DNA from 3 places in the Brevibacterium sp. JSBI002 genome. Region 3 is predicted to be linked to each of the others. Evidence: predicted binding sites of a transcription regulator. Region 3 holds the regulator's gene; each other region holds the start of a gene.

Region 1 (6,708 bases), 1.3 Mb from region 3:
CCCAGCGTGCCGCCGATCTGGCGGAAGAAGTTGTTCGACGCCGTCGCCGTGCCGACCATCGCCACCGGGAACGAGTTCTGGACGATGAGCACGAGCATCTGCATCGACAGTCCCAGGCCGAGGCCCAGCACACACAGGCAGCCGATGACGACGAGAACGTTCTGATCGGCCGTGACGAAGGTCCCCATGAGGAAGAGGGCGACGCCGACGATCGCGCTGCCGAGCACCGGGTACCACTTGTACCGTCCCGTCTTCGAGACGACGAAGCCGATGATGACCGAGCTCGGCAGCATCACGGCCATCATGGGCACCATGAGGAGCCCGGCCTTCGTCGCTTCGATCCCGTGCGCCATCTGCAGGAACGTGGGCATGTACGAGAGGACGCCGAACATGCCGATGGCGATGCACATGCCGGCGATCGTGCAGAGGACGAAGTTCGTGTCCTTGAACACGAACATCGGGATGACGGGTTCGGGCACAGCCTGTTCGACGAAGACGAAGACGACGGCGCTGATGACGGCGATGGCGATGAGTCCGATGATGATCGGATCGTCCCAGTCGTACTGATGCCCGCCCCACGAAGTTGTGAGAATGAGCGCCGAGGTGAATTCGGCGATGAGGATCATGCCCGCGACATCGACATGGCGTTTGACCGACCGGTCCGACTTGGGGACCTTGAGGAAGAGGATGGCGGCGATGAGGGCGAGCACGCCGAACGGCAGGTTGAGGGCGAACGTCCAGCGCCAGCCCGGACCCTCGGTGATCCAGCCGCCGATCAGCGGTCCCGCCACCGAGGTGACCGCGAAGTTCGCTCCCATGATGCCCATGTACGGGCCGCGCTTGCGAGCCGGCACAACCGCGGCGATGAGAGCCTGCGAGAGGATGATGAGACCGCCGCCGCCGAGGCCCTGAATGACGCGTGCGGTGATGAGGACGGCCATGCTGTGGGCGAGGAATCCGACGATCGAGCCGAGGATGAACATGCAGATGGCGAAGATGAAGATCTTCTTGCGGTTGAACGAGTCTCCCAGTTTGCCGTAGATCGGCATCATGATCGTCGCCGCCAACATGAACGCCGTCGAGACCCACAGCATCTGGTCGACGCCGTCGAGGTCGCCGACGATGGTCGGCAGGGCCGTAGCCAGCATGGTCTGGTTGAGCGAGAACATGAACATTGCCAGCATCAGGCCGACGAACAGCAGGACCACTGACGGGGTCTCGATCTCCGGCTCCTCCTCGGCGCTGTGCTGCTTCTCGGCAGCGGGCTCTGTGGCGGTAGTGGTCATCTCAGCCTTTCTAAGAGGGTCAGGAACAGGTCGATCGAGGAGGTGAACGCCTGGTCCACCCGTTCGTCGTCCAATTCGTTTTCGGGGTCGAATCGCGCGGAGGCGAAAGCGTGCTCGAGCGGGATGCTGCACAGCTGCGCGAGCATCCGCGCGGCCCGTGCGGCGGTGTCGTCATCGGCAAAGGTGATTCCGCGACGTTCGATCCGCCGGCGGATGCCGGTGATGATCTGCTCGGAGTAGTGCCGCTTCGTCTCCATGCTGAGCATGCCGAGGTGCGGATGCCGAGCCTGGATTGCGCGCAGCTTCTGTTTGTTCGCCGACCGCGGCAGCAGGAACTCGAACGCGGCCCGGATGGTGAAGGAGAGATCCTCCGCCAGACGCTCGCGCCGGGGCTCGAAGTCCTCGATGAATCGCTGCAGTGCGGCTGCGATGTCGTCCGAGGCCGTCAGTCCGACGATCGCCATCTCCTTGGTGGGGAAATAGTTGAAGAACGTGCGCGTCGAGACCTCCGCGGCTTCCGCGATCCGAGCCACGGTCACCTCGTCGAGGCCATGATCGAAGACGAGATCGACGGCCGCGGCGTGGATGGACGCGCGGCGCTCACGGGTCTGACGTTCGCGCAGGGATTCGGTCGGTTCGGAGTTCACCAGAAAATTATGCACCTTTTGCAAATTTGCACCAAATGAAGAAATGCATGCGATGCATTTCTCGACAGTGATGTTATTCACACTCCGTCGTCGGGCGGGCGGCAGGTGGGAATATAAGTCCGCATGCACCTGTTGATTGAGTCGTATACGCTCAACTTTGAAAGAGGAGGTCAGCTTTGGCCACATTCTTCGGACCCGCAGGCTCAGGCGGAGACTCGTTCGACGAGTTCCTCGCTCGTTTCCTCCAGGGACAGACCGGAGCCCGCCGAGGCCGTTCCGTCGACATCAACCGGCTGCTGAGCAAGCGCAGCCACGAGGTCATCGAAGCGGCCGCGGAGTTCGCAGGGCGACACGGTCAGTCCGAGGTCGACGCGCTCCACATCCTGCGCACCATGGTCGATTCCGAACCCGGAATCTCCGCCGTGCGCCAGGCCGGCGCCGACCCCGAGGCCATCGCTCATGCGATCGAAGAGCGCCTTCCGGCTGCAACCGACACCGAGGCGGATTCCACGCCCACACTGACCGGTTCGGCCCAGCGTGCCCTGCTCGACGCCTACCAGGTGGCGCGAGCCTTCGGGTCGACCTACATCGATCCCGAACACATGTTCTTCGCCTTTGTGCTCAACCAGGAGATGCCTGCCGGTCGGATCCTCGCCCAGGCAGGCGTCACCCAGGCTGCACTGCAGGCCGGTGCCGAGGCAGCCGAAGCCGCAGGCTTGCACCCCGGCCAGGAGGCCGAAGGTGAGGGCGGCCAGGAATCCGTGCTGGAGAAGTTCGGCACGGATCTCACCGAGCTCGCAGCCGAAGGCAAGCTCGATCCCGTCATCGGCCGCTCGGAGGAGATCGAGCAGACGATCGAGATCCTCGCCCGCAGGACGAAGAACAACCCGGTTCTCCTCGGTGAGGCCGGTGTCGGCAAGACTGCGGTCGCCGAGGGACTCGCCCAGGCCATCCATTCGGGCGAAGTTCCCAAGCAGCTGCAGGGCAAGCGCATCGTCGCTCTCGATATGCCCGGCATGCTCGCCGGCACCCGCTACCGCGGCGACTTCGAAGAGCGCCTGACCGGAGCGCTGAACGAGATCGCCGACGACGGAGACATGATCGTCTTCGTCGACGAACTCCACACCCTCGTCGGTGCCGGCGGCAACGGCGAAGCGAACTCGATGGACGCCGGCAACATCCTCAAACCGCGCCTGGCCCGCGGCGATCTGCACATGATCGGCGCGACCACGCTCAAGGAGTACCGCACCATCGAGAAGGATTCGGCCCTCGAACGCCGCTTCCAGCCGGTGACCGTGGGTGAGCCGAGCGTCGAGGACGCGGTGACGATCATCGACGGGCTCAAGGACCGCTACGCGGAGTTCCACGAGGTCACCTACACCGCCGAGGCGGTCCGCGCGGCCGTGGAGCTGTCGAACCGCTACATCACCGACCGGTTCCTGCCGGACAAGGCCATCGACCTCATCGATCAGGCGGGTGCCCGGATGTCGCTCAGTCGCGGACCCGCGGTCGATATCGACGCACTCAAGCTCAATCTCTCCGAACTCGAAGCGGAGAAGAAGTCCGCCATTGAGGTCGAGGACTACGAGCGTGCCGGCCGTGTCCGCGATGAGATCAACGAGGTGACCGCCCGGATCGAATCCGCTGAGAACCCGGACGCGGAGGCCGCGAAGACCGCTGCCGCCGAGGCGATCATCGGTGAGCAGGAGATCGCGCATGTGGTCTCCCGTGCCACCGGAATCCCGGCAGCACGGATGACGCAGAGCCAGAAGGCACGACTGGCGAATATGGAAGAGGTCCTCCACGACCGAGTGGTCGGACAGGATGAGGCCGTCACCGCGGTGTCGCGCGCCATCCGCCGCAGCCAGACCGGTATGGCCGATCCCGATCGGCCCATCGGCAGCTTCCTCTTCCTCGGCCCCACCGGCGTCGGAAAGACGGAGCTGGCGAAGGCTCTGGCGCACACCCTGTTCGACGACGAGTCGGCTATGATCCGCTTCGATATGAGCGAGTTCGGCGAACGCCACACGGTGTCCCGCCTCGTCGGTGCTCCTCCCGGCTACGTCGGCTACGACGAGGCTGGGCAGCTGACGGAAAAGGTCCGCCGTCGCCCGTATTCGGTCATCCTCCTCGACGAGGTCGAGAAGGCTCACCCGGATGCGTTCAACCTGCTGCTGCAGGTCCTCGACGACGGACGGCTCACCGACGGTCAGGGCCGCACGGTCGACTTCCGCAACACCGTGGTCATCATGACCTCGAACCTCGGTTCCGAGTTCATGTCCGGCACTCCGCTGGGCTTCGCCTCCGGTGCTGCGGGAGACGCGGAGAAGGATCTCAAGGCCAAGGTCATGGGTCGCCTCAAGGAGTTCATGCGGCCGGAGTTCATCAACCGCATCGATGACACCGTGATGTTCTCGCGGCTCGACCGTGAGCAGCTGCGGTCCATCGTCGATCAGCAGCTGGCCGCGTCGAAGCAGCGCCTCGAGGCTCAGGGCATCGCCCTCGACGTCTCGGCAGAGGCTCTCGACTGGCTGGCCGACGAAGGGTACGAACCCGAGTTCGGCGCTCGTCCGCTGCGTCGCACGATCCAGCGCGAGCTCGACGACCGCATCGCCGATCTCCTCGTCACCGAGGCGGTCGATGAGGGCGGCACCGTGCGCGCCACTGTCGTCGACGGCGCACTCAAGGTCGTTGCCGGGACCCGCCCGGAGCCGATGATCGCCTGATCTTTCGATCGCCGAGGCGGCCGTGCACTGGCCGCCGCCACAGAGCCCGGGGCGGAGGATGGGAATCCTCCGCCCCGGGCTCTGTTGTGCTCCCGACTCAGCCGGACACCGCGGTGGTCGCCTCCGACTGCGGTTCGTTCGCTCCGAGGAGGCGGTTGAGGACGAGCCGTTCGCCGAGCGTCCACGTGGTCGTCGTCGCCAGGTAGAGAGCGGCGGCCAAGGGGACGAAGAGCGCGAAGATCGCGGTGAGGAAGGGCATGAAGCTCAGGGTCTTCATCACTCCGGACAGATCCGGCATCGCCGGAGCATCTGCCCCGTTCTTCGCCGGGGGAGCGGTCGGAGCCTCGGGTGTCGGGGTGAGCAGGTGCCGGGAGAACCCGGCGACGACGGCGATGAGGACGACGAGGACGAGGTAGACCGTGATCGCGGTGCCCGTCAGATCGCCGGCGCCGAGCAGCTTGACGAAGCTCGTGTTGAGAGGCAGACCGAAGAGAGTATGACCGTGCAGCTCATTGGCATGCCCGCCGATCGTCGCATTGACGAAGAGACCGTAGACGGCCATGAGCACGGGCATCTGCGCGAGCACCGGAAGGCACCCGGCGAACGGAGAGGCGTTCTCCTCCTTGTACAGCTCCATGAGCTTCTGCTGCATGAGTTCGGGCTGCTTCTTGTATTTCTTCTGCAGCTCGCTGATCTTCGGGGCCAGTCGTTTCCGAGTGATGCCGGCTCTGACCTGGGACACACCGACGGGGATGAGCACGGCGCGGACCAGGACGGTGAGCACGATGACGGCCAGGGCGGCGCTGAAGCCGCCGGCGAGTGGTTCGAGGATGTCGCTGATCCCCGTGACCACCGTATAGGCGGCTTCGACGAGCAGGCGGATAGGCAGGAATTCGTAGATGTTCACAGGTGAGTGTCCTTCGGACAGGGCGCACTGAGGCGCAGTTGAATGGGCCGATGCAGGCCATCACCGTGACGACTGATGACAATTGCCCGCGCCGAGGCGGGGAGGCGTTCCGTACGGAACGTGATCGAGGTCGTTCAGGCGATGGCGTGAACGACGGAAGAGGGGGCTCTGGGCAGTGCCGTACCCGGAGTGCCGGGCTCCTCAGGCATGCGGAATTCGCGGATGCTTCGGCGCGCGTCCGGCAGAGACGGCGGGCGCGCCGACAGCGAGAGCACACGCAGCAGAGACATGCTCGCCCATGCGGCGATCGGCGTCAGCAGGGCCGCACCGAGGAGAGCCAGGACGATGAGATGAGTGGGGGACTGGGGAACGACCGAGTCGAGGTCGGAAGAGAGCACGACGACGAGCAGCTGCAGAGTCAGCCACATATTCGCCATCATCTTGCCCCCTAACCAGTGCGTCGATGCTAGCACGCGGGCCTGCGCGGAGGTCTCAGTCCTCTGCGTCGGCGGCGAGGCCCGGATCACGAGCGAGACGCACGAGCGCGGCCGCGAGGCCGGCGAGGTCGTCGTCAGCGACCAATGCGGTCAGCTTCTCGTCCTGCTCCGGCAGCCCGGCCGTCTTCGCGCCCTTGCGGACGAGCGGGTCAAACGCGGGCCTCACCGAGGGCCAAACCTGCTGGACCTCTCGGAGGAAGATCGACGCTCCGGTCGGACCGATGCCGGTGAATTCCTGCAGCAGCCTCACAATCCGACCAGGCTGCCCCTCGGCCTCATCGCGCAGCTTCCGCAGGTCCCCGTCCCAGCGGTCGATGAGCAGATCGGCGGCCTCGGCCAGACGCGTGGCGGTGCCCTCGTCGTAGCGCCGATATCCGCCTCGACCGAGCGCATCGACCCGTTGCTGCCACGTGCTCGCGCGCAGACGCTGCGGCGTCCTCCACTTCGCCGAGAACAGCTCGCGCGCGCTCGCGAGGGCGATGTCGGAGCTGATGCGCGTGGACAGGAGCAGGCTGAGGACGAGCAGCTGCCACAGTGGGGCCGGCTTGTCCCGGAGAGTGATCGCAGCCTCCGCGGCGAAGGTGCGTCCGTGCGCATCGATGAGTCGAGCGGCGTGTTCTCGCTGTGTGCTCATGCGGCCGATCC
Region 2 (6,708 bases), 150 kb from region 3:
TGCCAACGAACGCGGCGGCATTCCGGCCGAGAAGGTTGCGGCCACGATCGTCGATGCGATCATCGCGCCGAGGCCGCGGGAGTTCTACGCCGTCGGCAGCAGAGCACCGCTGCCGTTCCTGCTGGGGCGTGCGCTTCCCCGCGAGCTCATGTCGAAGATCGTCGCCGCCCAGCACGGCCTCAAGCGGTGAGCGTCTCAGTCGCCGGGTCCGGAGGATTGCTGTACCGCTGATGTCAGGCTGAAGCGCTGAAGCTGGCCGCCCGACCTGGCGTCCTACTGCAGGCGGGACGGAATGAGGTGCTGCGTGGTGGAGATTCCGAGTACCCGCTGCTGCCGCGACAGGTTGTAGGTCCGGTCCGACTGCAGGTACTTGACGAGGAAGAGCTTCGCTCGGTCCCCGCGCTTGAACACGCCCTTGATCCTGAGTCCGAGCTTCGCCGCGAACAGCGCTTTGTCCTTCGCCACGCCTTCGATGACGACTTGGTCGTAGCCCATCCGCGCGAAGTGCGTGACGATCGCCTCTTTGAGCCGGTACGGAATCGGGTCGCCGATATTGAAGGGTCCCGCCGCCGACGGCACGTCGAGGCAGGCGAGCGCGGCCCGCACCACATTGTCGACATGCGTCAGGGTGAGCTTCTGCCGACCGCCGCCGGCCAGCCGCAGCACACCCTTCTTAGACAGCCTCGACAGTAACGGCATGAGCATCGTCTCCCCCGGACCGTAGACGGCCGCGGGACGCAGGATCGCGGCATCGGGGCGGATCCTCATGATGAGCTGCTCGGCGAGTGCATGAGTGCGCGAGTATGCGTCGGCGAAGTCGTTGGGGTCCTTCGGCCCGGCTTCCTCCCACAACTCGGCGTGGGGTTCGGACTCGGAATACACCGTCGTCGAGGACACGTGGACGATGCGGGCCTTCGGAAACGCATCGAGGACATGACGTGTGCCCGTCACCTTCACGTTGTAGAGGGCGTCGTCATCGGCACTGACGGAGGCGATTCCGGCACAGTGGAAGACCGCGGTCACATTCTTGGCCAACGAGGTCACCGAGGCGGACGCGGGTTGGGTGATGTCCCAGTGCTGGAAGTTCACTCCGGGGATCTCGGGATCTCGCCGGCACAGCGCGTAGACCGTGTCGTCCCGATCGGCGAGCGCCCGTGCAATGGCACCACCGATGAAGCCGCTGGCTCCGGTCACTATCACCGCCACAATGTTCCCTCTCTCATCTTCACGCCCACCGCCTCAGCGGCGGTGCTGCCGCTGCGGCACCCTCTTCGTCAGGAAGGCGTCGATCCCTTCCTGCGCATCGGCCGCGACGGCGTTGTCCGCCATCACCTGCGACATCCGCGCATAGGCATCGGCCACAGGCAGTTCCCGCTGTTCGTAGAACGCGGCCTTTCCTAGGGCAACTGTAGCCGACGAGGCGGACGCGACTTTGAGAGCCAATTCCATGGTGGCGGACTCGAGGTCGGCGTCGGCGACGACATCGGAGACGAGACCGAACTTCAGCGCATCGTCAGCGGTCACGAAATCACCGGTCAGCAGCATCCGCATCGCCTGCTTCGCGGGCACCGCACGGGAGAGCGCCACCATCGGCGTCGAACAGAACAGCCCGATCTTCACTCCCGAAGTTGCGAATCTGGCGGACTCGGCGGCAACGGCCAGATCGCAGGTCGCCACCAGCTGGCAGCCGGCTGCCGTGGCCACTCCCTGAACCTGCGCGATGACCGGCTGCGGGATGGATTGGATGAGCTGCATCAGCCGTGCACAGGCATCGAACGTGGTCTGCTGCGTCTCCAGATCCGCCCCGCGGATCTCGGTGAGGTCATGACCGGAGCTGAACACATGGCCGGCGGTGGTGAGGATGACCGCGCGCACATCGGTGCGGTCGGCCACCTCGGTGAGGGTGTCGATGAGGTCTTCCATGACCTCACGCGACAGTGCGTTGCGCGTGGACGGCCGGTTGATCGTCACGGACGCGACTCCGTCGTCGAGGTGGCCGAATACAATTGATTCCGACATAGCCTCATTCTGCCAATGGTCGCCGGGCCGCGCGGAATCTGCGCAGACGATCTCCGCCCGCCTCCGGACACATCCGCCCCGAGGGATGCGGCACGGAAGGACTGGCATGACCACACTGCTGATGATCATCGGATTCGGTGCCGCCACCTCGGTGGTGGTCGGATTGGGACAGAAGCTCAAACTTCCGTGGCCGGCCCTCATGGTCCTCATCGGCATCGCCGGTGCGTTCATCCCCACCTTCGCCGAGGTGGCCATCGATCCGGAGCTCGTTCTCCCCCTCTTCCTGCCGCCCCTGCTCTTCGCCGCCGCACAGAAGACATCGTGGGCGCTGTTCGCGATCCGGTGGCGCACGATCCTCGGCATGTCCGTGGCGCTGGTCGGGGTGACCGTGGCCGCAGTCGCCGGGTCCGCGGTCTTCCTCATCCCCGGAATCACGATCGCCGCGGCCATCGCGCTCGGCGCCATGCTCGCCCCACCCGATCCCGTCGCCGTCGAAGCCGTCGCCAGCACCGTGTCGATCCCCCGCCGCATCATGTCGACCCTGCAGAGCGAGGGCCTGTTCAACGATGCCGCCTCCTTGGTCATCTTCCAGACCGCGATGGCCGCGGTATTGGCCGGCACCGAGGTGGACTATGCAGATCTGGCCGTGTCGTTCGTCGTCTCCGCCGTCGTGGCGATCATCGTCGGCCTCGTCCTGTCCTTCGCCGCCTGGTGGGTGATGGAGAAGATCGATCACACGATCGCTCGCTCCTCCCTCATGCTCGTCCTGCCCTTCGGCGTCTACCTCGTCGCCGAGCACTTCCACGCCAGCGGGGTCATCGCCGTCGTCGTCGCCGCTCTCGAAGTGCGGCGCCGCGATGTCGAGGGCAACTCGGCGGAGCGGGTGACGCAGAACTCGACGTGGCAGGTCCTCGAGATGCTCATCACCGGAATCGCCTTCGGACTCATCGGTCTCGACCTGCGCCTCATCGTCGAATCCGAGCACGCCGACCTCGGGCGAGCGCTGCTCGTCGGCGGGCTCATCGCTCTCATCGTCGTCGCCGTCCGCTTCGTATGGCTGCTGCTGGGCACTGTCATCGAACGCAAGCGACGCGAGGAGGATCCGGATGCCGCACCTTTGAGCGTCCGCGATGCCACGCTGATGACCTGGGGCGGGATGCGCGGCCTCGCCACGGTCGCCCTGGCTCTGTCGATCCCGGCCACGACGTCCTCCGGCGCCCCGTTCCCCGGCCGGTCCTATATCGTCGTCGCGGCCGCGGTGGTCCTACTGGTCACTCTGGTGCTGGCGGGCCTGAGCTTTCCGACCGTCGTCGCCGCCCTCGGCATCGACGACGAGGCGGAGAAGGAACATCAGGCGACCAGGGACATCGCACTGCGCGCCTACAAGGCCGCGATGCGCGAGATCAAGAACGATGACAGCCTGCCCGACGACGTCATCGAACCCCTGCGGGCACGGTTCAAAGTCCTGCACGATCACCTCAGCGGAACCACCGATGATCAGGCGAGCTCGGAACAGGCGATGGCCTTCAAGGAACACCGGGAGCAGATGCTGGCCGTGCAGAAGAAAGCCATGCAGTCCGCCCGCGCCGAGGTGCTCAAGGCCCGTCGCGAACGCGGCACCGATCCGGAGGTCGCGGACAAGGTGCTCCACCGCTTCGACCTCCAGTCGGTCATCACGAGGTAGGGACGGGCGGCGAAATTCTTCTCGATTTTCAAAGTTGAGCGGAATAGACTCAACTTTGTCGGTGTTGTTCCTTTCGAGAGCTGAAATCAGCACAGAATTTGAGAAGGAGATGCGTACATGGACGCACAGATGACAACCAGATCCCGGGAGGCGCTGCAGGCTGCGGTCAACGACGTCGTCGCCCGGAAGAACAACCAGATCGAACCGGCTCACCTCGTCGCGGCCCTGCTCGACCAGCCCGATTCGCTCGCTGCGACCCTGCTGACGAAGGTCGGCGCCGACCCGCAGGCCGTGCTGCGCTCCATCGAATCCGTGATCAGCGGGTTCCCCACCGTCAGCGGTTCCACCGTCAGCCAGCCGGGACTCTCCCGCGCCGGCCTGGAGATGGTGAACCTCGCGCAGGAGGAGATGACGGCGCTCGGTGACCAGTTCGTCTCGACCGAGCACCTGCTGCTCGCCGCTGCGGCCGGCAAGGACGGCGCCGGTGAGGCCCTGCGCGCGAATGGGGCGAACCGGGACGCGCTGCTCGCGGCCCTGCCCGAACTGCGTGCCGGAAAGAAGGTAACCTCGGAGAACCCCGAGGAGACGATGCAGTCGCTGGAGAAATTCGGCATCGACCTCACCGCCGTCGCCCGGGAAGGCAAGCTCGACCCGGTGATCGGCCGCGATAAGGAAGTGCGCCGCGTCGTGCAGGTGCTCTCGCGCAGGACGAAGAACAACCCCGTCCTCATCGGTGAGCCCGGCGTCGGCAAGACCTCCGTCGTCGAAGGCCTGGCCCAGCGGATCGTGGCCGGAGACGTGCCCGAATCGCTGCGCGACAAGACCCTCATCAGCCTCGACCTCTCCGCAATGGTCGCCGGTGCGAAGTACCGCGGCGAGTTCGAGGAGCGGTTCAAGGCCGTGCTCGAGGAGATCAAGAACGCCGACGGCCGGATCATCACCTTCATCGACGAGCTCCACACGATCGTCGGTGCCGGTGCCGGCGGAGACTCCTCGATGGACGCAGGCAATATGCTCAAGCCGATGCTCGCCCGCGGTGAGCTGCGGATGATCGGTGCCACCACGCTGGACGAGTACCGCGAGAACATCGAGAAGGATCCCGCCCTGGAGCGGCGGTTCCAGCAGGTCTTCGTCGGTGAGCCCAGTGTCGAGGACACGATCGCGATCCTGCGTGGGCTCAAGGAACGCTACGAGGCCCACCACAAGGTCTCGATCAACGACGGCGCCCTGGTCGCGGCCGCTACGATGTCGAACCGGTACATCACCGGCAGGCAGCTGCCGGACAAGGCCATCGACCTCGTCGACGAGGCGGCTTCCCGCCTGCGGATGGAGATCGATTCGGCCCCTGTCGAGATCGATGAGCTCCGCCGCGCCGTGGACCGCCTGAAGATGGAGGACATGGCCCTGGCGAAGGAGACCGATTCCGCCTCGATCGAGAGGTTGAGTGCCCTGCGTGCCGACCTTGCCGACAAGGAGGAGGAGCTGCGCGGACTCGAAGCCACGTGGGAGTCCCAGCGTGCCGGCCTCAATCGGGTCGGTGAGCTGAAGACGAAGCTCGACGAGCTGCGTTCGGCCGCCGAGAAGGCTCAGCGCGACACGGACCTCGAAACCGCATCCCGCCTGCTCTACGGCGAGATCCCTGCCGTGCAGAAGGAGATCGCCGAGGCCGAAGCCGCCGAGGCCCAGGCCGAGGCGGGAGCGGAATCCGATCAGATGGTCTCGGACAAGGTCTCGAGCAACGACATCGCCGAGGTGGTCTCCTCGTGGACGGGCATCCCGGCCGGACGCCTCGTCCAGGGCGAGGTCGAGAAGCTGCTGGGAGCCGAGGGCATCCTCGGTGAGCGTCTCATCGGGCAGAAGAACGCCGTCGCCGCGGTCTCCGACGCCATCCGCCGTTCGCGTGCCGGTGTCGCCGACCCGGACCGCCCGACCGGTTCGTTCCTGTTCCTCGGACCCACCGGCGTCGGCAAGACGGAGCTCGCGAAGTCTCTCGCGGACTTCCTCTTCGACGACGAGAAGGCCCTGATCAGGATCGATATGAGCGAATACGGTGAGAAGCACACCGTGTCCCGCCTCGTCGGTGCCCCTCCGGGCTACGTCGGATACGACGAGGGCGGCCAACTCACCGAGGCGGTCCGCCGTCGCCCGTACTCCGTCGTCCTGCTCGACGAGGTGGAGAAGGCGCACCCCAGTGTCTTCGACATCCTGCTCCAGGTCCTCGACGACGGGCGGCTCACCGATGGTCAGGGACGCACGGTCGACTTCAGGAACACCATCCTGATCCTGACCTCGAACCTCGGCTCGCAGTTCCTCGTCGACGAGAGCCTGTCGACCGAGGAGCAGCGGTCCAAGGTGCTCGATGTCGTGCATTCGACATTCAAGCCCGAGTTCCTCAACCGCCTCGACGACATCGTGCTCTTCGATGCGCTCAGCCAGGCAGAGCTCGCCTCGATCGTCGATCTGCAGATCGCGCACATGTCGAAGCGGCTGTCTGACCGTCGGGTCTCGCTCGAGGTCACTCAGGGTGCCGAGGACTGGTTGGCGCTCGAAGGCTACGACCCAGCGTTCGGTGCCCGTCCGCTGCGCAGGCTGGTCCAGCGCGAGATCGGCGACAAACTGGCCCGCGCTCTGCTGGCCGGCGACATCGTCGACGGGGACACCGTGGTCGTCGACCTGCCCGATGATCCCGAGGCCACCGGCCTGGAGCTGCGCCCCAAGCGGTAAGGCTCCCGGCACAGCACAGAAATGGGACACCCTGCTCTGGATCGCTCACTTTCTTCGGTGAGCATTTCAGAGCAGGGTGTCCCATTTCAGCTTCTGCTGGATGCTGAGCGCTGTGCGTGACGGTTACTTGCCGCGGGAGCCTGTGGAAGTCCGCGTACGAGTCTTCGAAGATCCGGCCTTCGCGCCGCCGCGACCAGCCGTACCGCCACGGCCACCAGCGGAACCGCCCGAAGCCCCACCGACCGACCGCGGCGCCGACGACGTCCACCAATGCCGCAGGT
Region 3 (6,708 bases):
GGTGACGACTGGGATCAGCGCATCGTCGACTGGCTGGTCGAGCAGGTCAAGAACAACTACGGCGTGGACCTGACCAAGGATGCCACCGCTCTGCAGCGCCTCAAGGAAGCCGCAGAGCAGGCCAAGAAGGAACTGTCCTCGGCCACCAGCACGAACATCTCGCTGCAGTACCTGTCGATGAGCGAGAACGGACCCATCCACCTGGATGAGACCCTCACCCGTGCGAAGTTCGAGGACCTGACCAAGGACCTCCTCGAGCGCACCAAGGCTCCGTTCCACGCAGTCATGAAGGACGCCGGCGTCTCCGTCAGCGACATCGACCACGTCGTCCTCGTCGGCGGTTCGACCCGTATGCCCGGCGTCTCCGCCGTCGTCACCGAACTCACCGGAGGCAAGGAGCCCAACAAGGGCGTCAACCCCGATGAGGTCGTCGCCATCGGCGCCGCCGTCCAGGCCGGTGTCCTCGTGGGTGAGCGCAAGGACGTCCTGCTCATCGACGTCACCCCGCTCTCGCTCGGACTCGAGACCAAGGGCGGCGTGATGACCAAGCTCATCGAGCGCAACACTCCGATCCCGACCAAGCGTTCGGAGACTTTCACCACCGCTGAGGACAACCAGCCCTCCGTGTCGATCCAGGTATTCCAGGGTGAGCGTGAGTTCACTCGCGACAACAAGAACCTCGGCACCTTCGAGCTGACCGGCATCGCGCCGGCTCCGCGCGGTGTGCCGCAGATCGAGGTCGCCTTCGACATCGACGCCAACGGCATCGTCCACGTGTCGGCCACCGACAAGGGCACCGGCACCGAGCAGTCGATGACGATCACCGGCGGTTCCGCACTGCCGAAGGAAGACATCGACCGCATGGTCCGCGAGGCCGAGGAGCACGCTGAAGAGGACAAGAAGCGCCGTGAGGCTGCCGACGTCCGCAACAACGCGGAGAACCTCGCCTACCAGACCGAGAAGCTGCTGACCGACAACGCCGACAAGCTGCCGGAAGAGCTCAAGACCGAGATGCAGGGCGACGTCGACGCCGTCAAGGAAGCCCTCAAGGGTGAAGACGACGACGCCGTGAAGAGCGCCTACGACAAGCTCGTGGAGAACCAGCAGAAGATCGGCGAAGCCATCTACAGCCAGCAGGGCGGTGCCGAAGGCGCCGAAGCTGCCGGTGAGGGCGCAGCCGATGCAAGCGCCGACGACGATGTCGTCGACGCAGAAGTTGTCGACGAAGAGGATGAGGAGAAGAAGTAATGACTGCCGAGGGCAACGACAAGTCGTCCGAGGAGCCAGGCTTCACCTTCAGTGACAAGCGCCGGGTCGATCCGAACACCGGTGAGGTCCGTCCCGAGGCCGACGCCCAGTCGGCCTCGGCCGGGGCCGGCGAGGAGCCGACCGCGGACCCGAATGCCGAACAGGCTGCCGCGGCCGATGCCAGCGACCTCGGTGTGGACATCCCGTCCGATGCCTCGGGTCTCGAGGACATCGAGCCGGAGGCCGAGCCCGAACCGGGTTCGGAGGCAGCGGGATACCTGGCCGACCTCAAGCGCATCAACGCCGAATATGCGGCCTACCGGATGCGGGCCGACCGCGAACGTGAGCGTGCGGCACTCGGCGGCACGATCAAGGTGGTCGAGGCCCTGATTCCCGTGCTCGACGAGGTCAAGCTCGCTCGCGATAACGGCGATGTCACCGGGCCTTTCGAGACCCACGTGAACAAGCTGGTCGAATCGCTGAACAAGCTCGGCGTCGAGCAGTACGGAGAGGTCGGCGACGAGTTCGATCCGAACATCCACGAGGCGCTCATGCAGCAGCCTTCGGACGAGGTCGAGAATCCGACGCTCTTCCTGGTCATGCAGCCGGGCTACCGGATCGGGGAGCGCATCATCCGCGCCGCCCGCGTCGGTGTCCAGCAGCCGGAGGACTGAGCAGCGACCACGATCGCCGAGGCGGCCGCCCGCCCCGCACGCCGGTTCACCGACGTACGGGGCCGGGGAACCGCCTCGGCGGCGGTCCGGATCTTCGGGGCATCGCCCCGGGGATGCGGATTGTGAGAGGACAAGTGAATACCCTGATGACAGGATTGATTGGAAGGAAAGGAGGTGCCAGGTGAATACCGGACCTCAGAATGATTGGTTCGACAAGGACTTCTACAAAACCCTCGGCGTCTCCAAGGACGCTTCCGACGCCGAGATCAAGAAGGCCTATCGCAAGCTCGCGCGCAAGTATCACCCGGACGCCAACCCCGGTGATGAGAAGGCCGAGGAGAAGTTCAAGGAGATCGGCCAGGCCCACCAGGTGCTCTCCGACAAGGAGTCCCGGGCCCAGTACGATCAGGTCCGCGCCATGGGCGGCGGCGCCAGGTTCAGCGCCGGTTCCGGTGGACCCGGCGGGGCTGCCGGCGGCGGATTCGACGACGTGTTCTCCGACCTCTTCGGAGGCGGCGGACGTACGCGGACCCGCACGACCTACGGCGGTGGGGGAGACGTTCCCCCGGACCTGGCGGATCTGCTCGGCGGATTCGGTGGAGGTTTCGGCGGTGGCGGCGGATACGGCGGCTACCAGCCTCCGGTCAAGGGCGGCGACATCAAGTCGAGCACGACGCTGTCGTTCACCGAAGCCATCGACGGCGCCTCGGTGAAGCTGAACATGCCCGGCGGGAAGCCGCTGACCGTGCGCACCCCGATCGGGTCAAGGACGGGCAGAAGATCCGCCTGGCCGGCAAGGGCAAGACCAGCCCCAACGGCGGCGAGCCCGGTGATGTCATCCTCACCGTGCACGTGAGTCCGCACCCGGTCTTCACCCGCGATGGTGACAACCTGCGGATGGAACTGCCGATCAGCTTCGACGAGGCGGCCCTCGGCGCCGAGGTCAAGGTGCCGACCCTGGGCGGAATGCCCGTCAAGGTCAAGGTCGCACCGGGGACACCCTCGGGACGGACCCTGCGCGTGCGGGGCAAAGGTGTGAAGACGAAGAAGGGCTCCGGCGATCTGCTGGCGACAGTCGAGATCGTGGTGCCGAAGAATCTGTCCAAGGAAGCCAAGCAGGCAGTCGAGTCGTTCAAGGCCGCCACCGAAGGTGAGGATCCACGCGCCGACTTGCTGGACAAAGCCAAGGCCAGCTGAGGTGGTGAATCACATTGCACATTTCATCGAGTGCGGCGGTGTATGTCATCTCGGTGGCCGCGGATCTGGCGGGCATGCACCCGCAGACGCTGCGGCAGTATGACCGACTGGGTCTCGTCTCTCCGGAACGCACTGCGGGCCGGGGCCGGCGTTATTCCGGGAAGGACATCGCCAAGCTGCGACTGATCCAGCAGCTGTCGCAGGACGAGGGAGTCAACCTCGTCGGGATCAAGAAGATCATCGACCTGCAGAATCAGGTCGATGCGCTCAAGAGCCGCAACGAGGAGCTTGAGGACGAGGTTCGGGCACGCCGGTCGGCGCAGGAACGCGATGCGCGTGTCTTCGCGGCCGGAACCGTGGGCGGAGACGTCGTCTCGATCTCGAGGGGACGACGCCCACAGGGTCGCCCTGAGCCGGGAGCTCTGGTGCTGTACAACCGGTACCGACGCGGCTGATCCCGACGAGGCCCGACTGGGACGCTGAGAACAGCGTCGAGGCGGAGTGCGGACCGAACTTTCGGTGCGCACTCCGCCTTTTCGCGTTGCTCGACGAATCCAGTTCATTGCGGCGCAGAAAAGTACACGTGTTGTGCGACACTGACTCTGTGAACGAGAAAGAGAAGGTTCGACAGGTCGCCGACAGTGCCGATTCGGCGGCTCAGGAAGTCGCGGACAGCCGCTGGTTCGAGCGTGTGGCCCGCGCGGGCTTCATTGCCAACGGGTTGGTCCATGCGATCCTCGGTGCGACGGCCGTGACGATCGGCCTGGGGCAGGGCGGCGAAGCCGACCAGGCGGGAGCGGTCGGACAGATCGCTTCACAGCCCTTCGGCCTGGTGCTGATCGTGATCTGCTTCCTCGGCTGTGCGCTGATGGCGTTGTGGTGCTTGGTCAACGCGTTCTTCGGTGCGTCGTCGCTGCGCGGTGCCGGAACTCGCGACCCGGAGGAGAAGCAGGGGAGGAAACAGTGGATCGACTTCTTCTCGACGGTCGGTTCTGCCATTGCCTATGTGGTGGTTGCCGCGACCTTCTCCCAGTTCGTCTTCGGCGGAGGATCGGACTCGGGCAAAGCGAGCTCACAGGCCTCGACGACCGTGGCGAAGGCCCCGGGCGGACTGTATATCCTCATGGCTGCCGGCGCCGTGATTGCGCTCATCGGCATCGTGTTCTGTATCAATGGTCTGCGCCGGAAGTGGAAAGATGAACTTGGTCGGCCGCGCAGCGCGTTCACCCGCTTCCTCGTCGGGTTCACCGGTGTTGTCGGGTATCTGGGCAAAGGTGCGACGCTGCTGTCGGTGGGCATCCTCATCGTGGTGTCTGCGGCGACCGGTGATCCGGAGGAGTTCACTGGTATCGACGGTGCGCTCAAGGGCATGCGCGATCAGCCGTTCGGGCCGTACCTGCTGTTGGCGGTGGGCTTGGGCCTGGTCCTCTACGGAGTCTTCCTCGCCCTGCGCTCTAGGTACGACCGCATGGATTGAGCAGTCTTCTGATTCGTCTGCTTCGCTGCAGCACAGAGAAGAAGGGCGCGAACCCGGTTGGGTTCGCGCCCTTTTCGACTCACGCCCAGCTCAGTCGAGCCAGCACGCTCTCAGGTCAGTCGCTCTCAGATCTCTGCGGGATCCTGGGCGACCTTCTTGCGACGCATGGTCATGGCGACCGCGACCCCACCGATGAGGAGGAGGCCGGCGCCGCCGACGAGGCCGGTCAGCTCGGTACCGGTGCGGGGCAGGTCGCCCCCGTTGCCGGCATCTCCGTTGTCGCCATCTTCGCTTCCGCCGTTGCCGTCTTCATTGCCGTCGCCGCCACCAGCGTTGGGGTCTTCCTCGACCGAGAAGTCACCGGTCAGTTCGTCATCGCCGCAGGTGACGGTGACGTCGTAATCGCCGACGTAAGCCGAGGCGTTGGAAGCGCTGGTGCCGTAGACGTTGACGTTGGCCTTGCCCTCGTCGTCAGCCTGGACGGTCTTGTCGAAGGCGGTGACGCTCGACTCGCCCTTGGGGTTGACGAGGAAGCGGACGTCTTCACCGGGTTCGCAGCTCTCGACGGCGAGGGTGACGCCCTTGTCTTCCTGGACGAAGTCAGCAGGCGTGATCGACTCGGGGGAGACGGTCAGCTTGGCTTCTTCGACCGGAGCGGATGGCTCTTCGGTCTCGTCTTCGGTGATGGTGAAGTCCTGAGCCGGGGACCTGGTCTCGGCTTCGGGGTCGAATGCCCAGACTGAGTAGTCGCCGGCGGGGAGGTCGCCATCGCCTTCGAACTTCAGTGTTGTGGAGAACTTTCCTTCGTCGTCAGTCGTGATTTGCTTGGTGGCGAAGGGCGACTGTGCGTTTCCACCGACGACGTTGATTGCGGCATCCGGAGCGAATCCTTCACCGGTGACCTTGACACCGTTCTCCGCAAACTCGCTCTCCGTGAACTTGTCGGCGTTGAGCGAGACCTTCGGGTCGACCTCGGGAGCCTCGGGCTCGTCTGTGTCGTCGACGACGGAGAAGCTCAGCCCGTCATAGGTGCGCTCCTCGCCATCGCGAGTGATCGTGACGGAGAAATCGACCGTACCGTTCGAGATGTCCTCGGCGGGCTGAGTGGAGTAGATGTTGTATTCGAAGGTATCGCCCTCAGCAGTTCCAGCTTCGCCGGTGAGCGAATCCGAGATCTTGTCTCCGGCTTCAAGGCCGGTGATCGTGACGACGATTCCCTCTTCCTTGTTGGCGAGATCTTCGGCGGTGATTTCCTTGGGGGAGGTCGTCACCTTCGCCTCGATAGCCTGTGCTTCAGACGGAGTGCTCTCCTGGGCATCGCCGGAGTTCTTGACGACAGTGTGCGCGTAGCTGTCCGAGCTTGGAGCAGCGATGACTGGGGATGCAGCCAGGCCGGTGATGGCGATGGCCACCGCGGGTGCGAGGGCGAGCTTCTTCATGTATTTCCTTAGAAAATTACAGCTGGGTGTGAAGTATTACGAATGTAACAGTAATGCAACATTCACCACACGCATAGTTGTGTTCGTTTTGTTCAGCACTGACTTCGGCCCCGTCGCAGAGTTCATTGTCCATTCACCTGGGAGCACCGATTCGTCTCAGACGGCAGAACAGACGAAGGGGCGGCTCAGCGTGTGCTGAGCCGCCCCTCCGAATCGATCCAGGCTGTCCGCCTGGCTCGGATCAGAAGCTCGTAGGAGTCTGTCCGAATTTGTTCTTGCGGCCGGTCAGTGCGATCGCTGCACCACCGACGAGGAGAAGCAGGGCTCCCGTCGTCAGCCCGCCGAGGTCGGCACCGGTGCGAGGCAGCTGGCTGCCGTCGTCTCCACCGTTGCCGGCATTTCCGTTGTCGCCGCCTCCGGAGCCGCCGCCGTTGGCACCTTCGGTGACCGTGAAGGAGTCCTTCATGGTGTCATCGCCGCAGGTCGCGGTTGCGGTGTAAGCACCGACATAGGCGGAGACATCCGATGAGGTGCCGAAGACGTTGACCGAGGCATTGCCTTCGTCGTCAGCCGTGACGGTGTTCTCGTAGGCCGTGACGTTGATGCCCTTCGGGTTGACTTCGAAGTGGACATCGGCGCCGGGCTCGCAGTTCTCGACGGCGAGGGTGACGCC

The links. Region 3 encodes HspR, which represses chaperone genes until heat shock. Its sites were predicted from a motif close to AAGTTGAGTCNNNNNGACTCAACTT; they were not measured.
Region 1: a site for HspR is predicted at 2,067-2,091, ahead of LJ362_RS03610 (ATP-dependent Clp protease ATP-binding subunit). Genes of this name have one in related genera too.
Region 2: a site for HspR is predicted at 3,735-3,759, ahead of clpB (ATP-dependent chaperone ClpB). Genes of this name have one in related genera too.

The regions. Positions count from the first base shown of each region.
Region 1 is NZ_CP110341.1:836,999-843,706, forward strand. It holds gene LJ362_RS03600 (DHA2 family efflux MFS transporter permease subunit) at 1-1,286, opposite strand, end outside; gene LJ362_RS03605 (TetR/AcrR family transcriptional regulator) at 1,283-1,933, opposite strand; gene LJ362_RS03610 (ATP-dependent Clp protease ATP-binding subunit) at 2,110-4,659, shown strand; gene LJ362_RS03615 (YidC/Oxa1 family membrane protein insertase) at 4,757-5,566, opposite strand; gene LJ362_RS03620 (hypothetical protein) at 5,701-6,006, opposite strand; gene LJ362_RS03625 (endonuclease) at 6,059-6,697, opposite strand.
Region 2 is NZ_CP110341.1:3,415,293-3,422,000, forward strand. It holds gene LJ362_RS15440 (SDR family oxidoreductase) at 1-190, shown strand, start outside; gene LJ362_RS15445 (NAD-dependent epimerase/dehydratase family protein) at 274-1,194, opposite strand; gene LJ362_RS15450 (enoyl-CoA hydratase) at 1,240-2,019, opposite strand; gene LJ362_RS15455 (Na+/H+ antiporter) at 2,126-3,703, shown strand; gene clpB (ATP-dependent chaperone ClpB) at 3,821-6,427, shown strand; gene LJ362_RS15465 (HTTM domain-containing protein) at 6,551-6,708, opposite strand, start outside.
Region 3 is NZ_CP110341.1:3,269,496-3,276,203, reverse strand. It holds gene dnaK (molecular chaperone DnaK) at 1-1,248, shown strand, start outside; gene LJ362_RS14865 (nucleotide exchange factor GrpE) at 1,248-1,922, shown strand; partial or broken gene LJ362_RS14860 (DnaJ C-terminal domain-containing protein) at 2,104-3,119, shown strand; gene LJ362_RS14855 (heat shock protein transcriptional repressor HspR) at 3,158-3,574, shown strand; gene LJ362_RS14850 (DUF1206 domain-containing protein) at 3,724-4,596, shown strand; gene LJ362_RS14845 (lipoprotein 17-related variable surface protein) at 4,722-6,035, opposite strand; gene LJ362_RS14840 (hypothetical protein) at 6,277-6,708, opposite strand, start outside.